DNA from 2 places in the Arhodomonas sp. SL1 genome. Region 2 is predicted to be linked to the other one. Evidence: predicted binding sites of a transcription regulator. Region 2 holds the regulator's gene; the other holds the start of a gene.
The links. The regulator FNR, encoded in region 2, switches genes on or off when oxygen is low (the NO sensors DNR and NnrR bind a similar motif). The targets are predictions, from matches to a motif close to TTGATNTANATCAA.
Positions count from the first base shown of each region.

Region 1: a site for FNR is predicted at 2,003-2,016, ahead of ccoN (cytochrome-c oxidase, cbb3-type subunit I). Genes of this name have one in related genera too.

Region 1 covers NZ_JBPODZ010000001.1:419,871-424,224, forward strand. Annotated here, with positions in the region: gene ACQ754_RS01970 (GNAT family N-acetyltransferase) at 1-1,279, opposite strand, end outside; gene ACQ754_RS01975 (TIGR00730 family Rossman fold protein) at 1,291-1,872, opposite strand; gene ccoN (cytochrome-c oxidase, cbb3-type subunit I) at 2,166-3,584, shown strand; gene ccoO (cytochrome-c oxidase, cbb3-type subunit II) at 3,597-4,202, shown strand; gene ACQ754_RS01990 (cbb3-type cytochrome oxidase subunit 3) at 4,212-4,354, shown strand, end outside.
Region 2 covers NZ_JBPODZ010000004.1:285,095-289,448, reverse strand. Annotated here, with positions in the region: partial or broken gene ACQ754_RS08485 (helix-turn-helix domain-containing protein) at 1-216, opposite strand, end outside; gene tnpA (IS200/IS605 family transposase) at 239-655, shown strand; gene ACQ754_RS08475 (hypothetical protein) at 812-1,108, shown strand; gene fnr (fumarate/nitrate reduction transcriptional regulator Fnr) at 1,121-1,897, opposite strand; gene ACQ754_RS08465 (phosphatidylglycerophosphatase A family protein) at 1,980-2,450, opposite strand; gene thiL (thiamine-phosphate kinase) at 2,447-3,427, opposite strand; gene ACQ754_RS08455 (DUF2889 domain-containing protein) at 3,424-3,960, opposite strand; gene nusB (transcription antitermination factor NusB) at 3,957-4,354, opposite strand, start outside.

The DNA of each region.
Region 1 (4,354 bases), on a different contig from region 2:
CGGCGATCGTGTGTCCTGCGCCGTCGACGATTCGCCAGATGGCCGCCTCCGGGGCCTCCAGCATGCGCCGCAGGTCCTCCGGGCGTGTCTGGTAGTGCGCGTCGACAAGCAGCCCGAAGAGCTCGCGAAGCGCCCGCTCGTCGGCGGCCAAGGCCGAGGCACGCACGTGTTCCACCTGTGGTGGGGAATCCGGGGTGGTAACGCCGGTGGCCGGCTCGGCGTCGAGGAGCAGGGCCTCGAACAGGAATGCCTCCAGGGGATCACCCGTGGCCCATCGGACCGGAGTGGCCAAATGGAGCGCCGTGTATTCCGGGGCGATCCGTTCCAGTGTCTCCCGGAAACGGAGGCGGAAGCCGCGGCCGGTGCCCTCGTAGCCATGGATGGTGGTGGCGAAGGCCACCCGTTGGTAGCGCTGGAGCAGGGCCTCCAGGACGGGGCCGGACAGCCCGGCCGCCTCATCCACGAGCAGCAGCTGCGCGTCGTGGTGATGGCGCAGGAGCTCGTCGGCGGGAAGGAAACGCACCGCGGGTGTGACGTCCGCCCCCGCGTGCCGCAGCAGTGTCGTGGCGGCGGAACGCCGGGGCGCGGTGACGAGTATCGAGGCGTAACCGCTGGCGGCGAGGCGTGCCGCGGCAATCCCCAACGCAGCGCTCTTGCCCCGTCCGCGGTCCGCGGTGATCACGCACGGGTGCGGCCGAGGCGAGGATGCGACGCCGAGGACCGCCGCTACCGCCGCCTCCTGATCCCGGGTGGCGCATTGGGGATCCGCCGCTGGTGCAGTGGGTGGCGGCGGTGGAGGGAGCGGAGGAGGCGCCGCCGGGTGGATCATCACGGAGGCGTCTTCACGCAACAGCCGGATCAAGCGGCGGCGGAAGTGCCCGGCGGCATCGACGGGCTCTGCCGGCCAGGACAGCCAGCGTGCCAGCCCCGGATCCGCGAGAGATGGCCAGTCCGGGAGCGCTGGCACCAGCAGGCAGAGCAACCCGCCCCCTTGGACCGCGCCCGCCGCCGCGGCCAGCGCGTCCAGGTCCAGTCCTTCGCGGACGTCGATCAGAATGTCGCGGTACTCATGCCCCAATAGGGCCCCGGCGTCGTCCGGCCGGACGCTGCCCACCGGCAGGTCGGTGGCACTGGTTACCGCGATCGCCGGGGCCTCGAGGGCTGCCGCTGTAGGTGCGAGTGTTGCCGGCGGGGGAAGGACCACCAGCCGGCGGTATGCGTTATGGGGATCCCGGGCCTCGGCAAGGTACGCGCGGAGCCTGCTTGTGGAAGGGACCATCGACGCGACGCCTAGGTGCTCCGCTCGTCGATCCACTGGGTGACACGTGGTGGTCGATAGGCGGCGAATCCCTCCAGCAAACCGTCCGGGTCGTCCCCGACCAGTAGCATCTCCCGGTGGGAGCGTGGCAGAAAGCCCGCCGTCACCGCGGCGTCGAGGAAGCGCACCAGGTGATCGAAATAGCCGGCAACGTTGAGCAGCCCGCAGGGCTTACGGTGGAAGCCGAGCTGTGCCCAGGTGAGGATCTCGAAGACCTCCTCCAGCGTGCCCAGGCCGCCGGGTAGGGCGATGAATGCGTCCGAGAGCTCGGCCATGCGCGCCTTGCGCTGGTGCATGGAGTCCACTACCTCGAGGTCGGTGATCTCCCGATGGCCCACCTCCCGTGCGAGCAGGCTCTCGGGGATGACGCCGATGACCTCGCCGCCGGCGTCTAGGGCACCGTCCGCCACCGCGCCCATCATTCCGACGGCGGCGCCGCCGTATACCACGGTCGCCCGTTGCCGGGCGAGGGCGGCCCCCAGGGCGAAGGCGGCCTCACGGAACTCCGGGTGGTGGCCGGGGCGCGACCCGCAGTAGACACAGATGCGCTTCATTCTCCCTCCAATGGTGTTCCGGGCGCAGCGGCACGCCGGGGACGGCCCGCGTCCACTATTACGTAGAAGCATATGTTTATGCTATTTTTGTGGTTGCTCCGGGGCGCCACCCGGTGGCGACCTAAGCGAGTTGATGCAAATCAACAACCCCGGCGGCGTCTACGCGATAATGATGCAGCGCTCGGGTAGTTTCGTCGAGCCGCGCAGGACAGGCGAGCCCGCCACTTCGCACGGCGGGGCCAAGCGCGACAACTACTAATCCGCAATCCGTACTTGAGATGGAAATCCGATCTATGGACGCGACACCGGCCTACAACGACAAAGTGGTGCGCCAGTTCGCCATCGCGACGGTGGTATGGGGGGTGGTGGGCATGCTCGTCGGCGTGTTCATCGCGGCCCAGATGTACTGGCCTGCACTGAATTTCGACTTGCCATGGCTGACCTTTAGCCGTTTGCGGCCCCTGCATACCAATGCCGTGATCTTCGCGTTCGGGGGCAGCGCGTTGATCGGCACCTCCTACTATGTGGTGCAGCGCACCTGTGGCAGGCGATTGTTGTCGGACGCGCTGACCGCATTCACCTTCTGGGGCTGGCAGGTGGTCATCGTGGCGGCCGCGATCACCCTGCCGCTGGGGATTACCCAGAGCAAGGAGTATGCGGAGCTCGAGTGGCCCATCGATGTGCTAATCACGTTGGTGTGGGTCGCCTACGCGGTGGTCTTCTTCGGCACCATCCTCAAGCGCCGGGAAAAGCATATCTACGTGGCCAACTGGTTCTACGGCGCGTTCATCATCACCATCGCGCTGCTCCACGTGGTGAATAATCTGGCCATCCCGGTGTCGCTGACCAAGTCCTACCCGGTCTACTCCGGTGCGGTGGATGCGATGGTGCAGTGGTGGTACGGGCACAACGCGGTGGGCTTCTTCCTGACCGCGGGCTTTCTCGGGATGATGTACTACTTTGTGCCCAAGCAGGCGGGGCGGCCGATCTATTCGTACCGGCTTTCGGTGGTGCACTTCTGGGCCTTGATCTCGGTGTACATGTGGGCCGGCCCCCACCATCTGCACTGGACGGCCCTGCCGGAATGGGCCCAGTCGCTGGGTATGGTGTTCTCGCTGATCCTGCTTGCGCCGTCATGGGGCGGCATGATCAACGGGATCATGACGTTGTCCGGGGCGTGGCATAAGCTCCGCGATGACCCGATCATCCGCTTCCTCATCGTCTCCCTATCGTTCTACGGCATGTCCACGTTCGAGGGGCCGATGATGTCCATCAAGACGGTGAACGCGCTGTCCCACTACACCGACTGGACGATCGGCCACGTGCATTCGGGGGCGCTGGGCTGGGTGGCGTTCATCACCATCGGATCCATGTATGCGCTGATCCCCAAGCTCTGGGGGCGCGAGCAGATGTATAGCATCAAGGCCATCGGTGCCCATTTCTGGATCGCCACCATCGGCGTGGTGCTCTACATCGCCTCCATGTGGATCGCGGGCGTCATGCAGGGACTGATGTGGCGGGCGACCAATCCGGACGGCACCCTTACCTACAGCTTCGTGCAGTCCCTCGAGGCTACCTATCCCTACTATGCGGTGCGTCTGCTCGGCGGCGTGCTGTTCCTTACCGGCATGCTGATCATGGCCTGGAACGTGTGGATGACCGTTCGCCCGCACGAGCGTGCAGCGACACGCCCGGCACCGGAAACCGCTTGAGGAGCACCATCGATGTCACATGAGGTAGTCGAGAAAAACGTCGGGCTGATGGCGGTGCTCATCTTCATCGTGGTGAGCATCGGTGGCCTGGTGGAGATCGTGCCGTTGCTGTTCGCCTCCCAGACCACTGAGCCGGTGGAGGGGGTGGAACCCGATCCGCCGCTGGAATTCGCGGGTCGGGATGTCTACGTGCGTGAGGGTTGCTACAACTGTCACTCCCAGCAGATCCGGCCCTTCCGCGCGGAGACCGAACGCTACGGCCACTATTCGGTGGCGGGGGAGTTCGTCTACGACCGTCCCTTCCAGTGGGGGTCCAAGCGCACCGGCCCTGATCTGGCCCGCGTCGGTGGCCGGTATTCCGATGACTGGCACTACGCGCATCTGATGAACCCTAGGGACGTGGTGCCCGAGTCCAATATGCCCGCCTACCCGTGGTTGGCGGAACGGGAGTTGGACCCGGAGGCGGTGGTCTCGCGGATGCGCTCGCAGAAGCGGCTCCTCGGTGTCCCGTATAGCGAGGAGCAGCTCAATGAGGCCGCGTCACAACTCGAGGGCAAGACCGAAATGGATGCCGTGATCGCCTACCTCCAGGGGCTGGGCACGGCGGTGAGCCGGTGAGGGTGGGCCATGGATAGCGGTACCGTCAGCGGCATCATTACCGGGGTCCTCCTGGTGATATTCGTCGGCATTGTGTTCTGGGCCTACAGCGGTCGCCGCAAGAAGGACTTCGACGAGGCGGCCCGCCTGCCTGTCGATGCGGAGCGGCGTGA
Region 2 (4,354 bases):
GTTGAGGCCACGCAGGAGCTTCGATTGGGCACGCCACTCGGTCAGCCGCTTGCACTGGACCGAGAACCCCGGCGACTCCTGTCGCTCGCCCCAGGCCCGGCGCCGCTCGGCCAGTGCCTCATTCCACAGCAGGCAATGGACCCAGCGTTGGCGCTCCAGGACAGCAAGCTGGGCCGTCGTGGGGTAAAGCCGGTATGTGACCTTGCGCTGGACCATACGAAAATTATACTTGGTTATTATGGATTCACAACCGCTAAAACGGCTCTATCATTGTACGTACCGGCTACAGTACCATTTGGTTATGGTCACCAAATACCGGTGCAAGTGCATCACGAAACCGATGCTTTCCCGATTGGAGGAGATCGCCCGCGCCACAACCGGAAAGTGGGAAGGCGAGGTGCTGGAGTTCAACGGCGAGCCGGATCATGTGCACCTGCTCCTGGAGTTGACGCCGCGCACTGCGCCGTCCGCGTTCGTGAACAATCTCAAGACCGTCACCTCCCGACTGATCCGCAAGGAGTACAAGGAACACTTGCAGCGCTACTACTGGCGCAAGCCGGTTTTCTGGTCTCGGAGTTACTGCATTATCAGCGTCGGCGGTGCGCCGCTCTCGGTGCTGAAGCACTACATCGAGCAACAGGAAGCGTCGGAGTGATCGCGCTTCGCGCCATGCGCCGCTTCACCACCCCCTAAGCCGCATAGCGGCTATAGGCGGAGCACTGCGGCGCGGATTGGTAGGGAACGACGCGGCGTTGACGCGGTCTGACGTCGTCGGCCCGAACGCAGGACAGAACCCACGGGAGGAGAATGGATGCCACGGGTATTGATAAGCACGCTCATCGCCATGCTGGTGTTGGGCGGCATTGCCGGCCTCTCCGGCAACGAGCGTCTCGACCAGGCCCTGGAACAGACCCGGGAACAATGGGTAGCGGCCCACACGCTGACCAGCGAGCCCTTGCGCCAGACGCTGATTGACGACCTTCGGTATCAGACGGGGCGGCTACTCACCCAGTACCCGGAGCACCCGGAGGTGCTGCGCTGGCACCGCCTGGTGGCCCAAGCCCAGCAGCAACGCTGGCACCGGCGAGGCGAGGACCTCAGCGGCTAAACCCTCCCGGGATCACGGGCGTGAGGTGGCGTCGGCCCCGGCGTCCTCGGGGAGCCGCGGGCCCGCGACGGCCTTTAGCTCCCGCACGTCCTCCAGGGACAGCTCCTTGCCGTGGCTCGCGATCCAGCCACGCTCCTGGAAGCGGCGGAACAGGCGGCTCATGGTCTCCGGCGCCACCCCTAGGTAGTTGCTGAGCTCGGAACGGGACATGGGCAACCGGAACCGCCACGGTGAGAGCCCGCGGCGGGCGAAGCGCTGGGACAGGCTCAGCAGCACGATGGCCAGCCGCTCCTCGGCGCTGCGATTGGCGAGCGCGTGGAGCATCTCGTGGTCGGCGAAGATCTCCTTGCTCATCAGGCGCAACAGCTGGTGCTGCAACCCGGGGATCCGTCCCGAGAGGTCCTCGAGGCGCTCGAAGGGGATCTCGCAGACCGTCGTGGTCTCCAGGGCCTGGGCCCCGCAGGGATGCCGGCCCTGGCTGATGGCGTCCAGTCCCACCACCTCCCCCGGCAGGTGGAAGCCCATGATCTGCTCTTCGCCCGACTCGGAGAGGGTATAGGTCTTCAGTGCCCCCGTGCGCACCACGAAGATGGCGCCGAAGGGATCCCCGGCCCGGTAGAGGTGATCGCTACGCCGGATCGGCCGGCGTGGCTGGACGATGCGGTCCAGGCGGTCCACATCCTCCGATTCCAGGCTGACCGGCAGGCATAGCTGCACCAGCCCGCAGTCATTGCAGGCGCTGCGCAGCCGCGATACCCGTAGGCCCTGGGAATTGGGCGGATCGCTCATCGTGAAGAACCCTGGGTGGTGGTCTTCCTTGTGCGCCCCAGCATACTCGATCCGCCCTGCAGCGGGTAAGGGGAAACCGGCCTCAGCCGAGCACCAACAGGACACCGTGGAGTATCGCCGCCGCCGGTATGGCGGCGATGACATCGTCGAGCATGATGCCCAGACCGCCATGGACATGGCGGTCCAGCCAACGGATAGGCCAGGGCTTGAGGATATCGAACACCCGGAACAGGACCACAGCCAGCACCAGGGCGAGGGGTGTGGAGGGGACGGCGATGAGGGTCACCGCGAGGCCCACGAACTCGTCCCACACGATGGCCGGGTGATCATGCACCCCTACCGCCCGGGCCGTGGCCCCGCAGACCCAACATCCCAGCAGGAAGGCGACGCCCACCGCCAACAGGTACAGCCCGAGCGGGAGCAGGCTGAGGCCCCAGACCAGCGGCAATGCCGCCAGCGTACCCACCGTGCCGGGGGCCCGGGGCGCCAGCCCGCTGCCGAAACCGAGGGCGAGAAACTGGCGCGGATCGCGCAGCCGGAAGGCGCCGGTCACCGGCCCCCTCCCCCTCCGTCAAAGTGCCGATACCCGCCCCGGGCCACCTTCATCGGCGCCCCGTCGGCATCGATGACGGTGACCTCCGCGCGCCCGGCCGCCACCCCACCGACGGGATGCACCGTCACGCCCGCCGCGTCGGCGGCACGGCGGACCGCCTCGCTCGCCGCCTCGGGTGCTGTGAATAGCAGTTCGTAGTCGTCGCCGCCGGCGAGGGCGTATTCCATCGCTCGCTCGCCGGCGCAGGCGGTGAGCGCAGGGGACAGCGGCAGGTCCGCGGCGCGGATGGTAAGCGCCACACCGCTGCGATGGGCGAGATGTCCGGCATCCGCCACCACCCCATCGGAGACATCCACCGCGGCGCTGGCCACACCGCGGAGCCCCCGGCCCAGGGCGACGCGGGGCTCCGGCCAGTGCAGCCGGCGCAGCAGCTGCGCCACCCCCGGGCCGTCCCGCACACTGGCCTGCCAGAGCGCCAGGCCGGCAGCGGCCTCGCCGGGCGCACCGGATACCCAGACCCAGTCACCGGGTCGGGCCCCATCCCGACGCAGGGCGTCCTCCCCTGCGTGGCCTGCCACAAACAGCGAGGCCACCAGTGATTCGCCGCGGGTGGTGTCACCGCCGATCAGCGCCAGTCCGTGCCGGGAGGCGAGCGCGTCCAGGCCCTCGCGGATCGCCGCCAGCCGCGTCTCGTCCACCGCCGGCAGGGTCAGGGCCAGCAGCGCCCAGGCCGGCTCCGCCCCCATGGCGGCCATGTCGCTCAGGTTCACTGCCAGGAGCTTGTGGCCGATGCTCGCCGCCGGCGCGTCAGCGGGAAAGTGCACGCCCTCGATGAGGGTGTCCACCGCCAGGGCCAGGGTAGCGCCACCGCAGTCCACCAGGGCGGCGTCATCGCCGTGACCCAGCCGGACGTCGGCCCGGGCAGCCCCCAGCCCGGCGAAGAAGCGCTCGATGAGCTGGAACTCCGAGAGGCTCATTCAGACTCCGGGCGGAACCACTCCGGGTAGAGGGTGGAGATGGCCTGACCGCCGGCACGCCAGCCGTGGCAGGTATCCAGCAGCACCGGCGTCTCGCTGCCCCGGTCCCGTGCCGGATAGATCATCTGGTAGGCGGTAGTGGCGATGGGCCGCAACAGCTCGAAGAGATGGGTGCAGCCCGCCGTCCGGCCGATGCGCTCGTTGACGGCCTTTATCCAACCGGGCCCTATCTGCACGCCCACCAGGGCGCGGTAGGCTTGCTCCGCGCCGGGGCAGTCCGGAAACGGTGTGGCGTCCATGCTGGCCGCCGCCTCACGGATGGTGAGGTCGTCGTCCAGGGCCACCCGTAGCGCCATGTCGTGGATGTGTTCACCAGGGGCGAGCTCGCCGCGGAATTGCAGCTCGAAGGGCTGTGTTTTGGTATCCACCAGCGCGGCCTCCACCTCCCAGAGGCCGTCCTCGCGGCGATAGCCGTCGAGGACGATCCGCCGTCGGTGCAGTCGGCGCCTGGGCCGGGGCTCGGGCAGGCTCATCGCTCACCTCCCCCACGGCCGCGTCGCAGCTCGGCGGCCCGCAGCTCGCTGGCGCGCCCGACCCGATCGAGGACGCCGTTGATGTAGCGGTGACTCTGCTCGGCACCGAAGGCCTTGGCCAGCTCCACCGCCTCGTTGACGACCACCCGATAGGGCACCTCCAGGCGCTCGAGGAGCTCATAGGTGCCCAGTCGCAGGATCGCCCGCTCCACCGGGTCCAGGGTCCGGAAGGGGCGGTCCAGCCAGGGCTCGATGGCCGCATCCAAGCGTGTGACGGTGGCGGGCACACCATGGAGCAGCACCGCGAAGTACTCCAGGTCGGTGCGACCCATGCGGTACTCCTCCAGGAACTGCTGCTCGATGGCGGCGAGGTCCTGGCCGGCCACCTGCCACT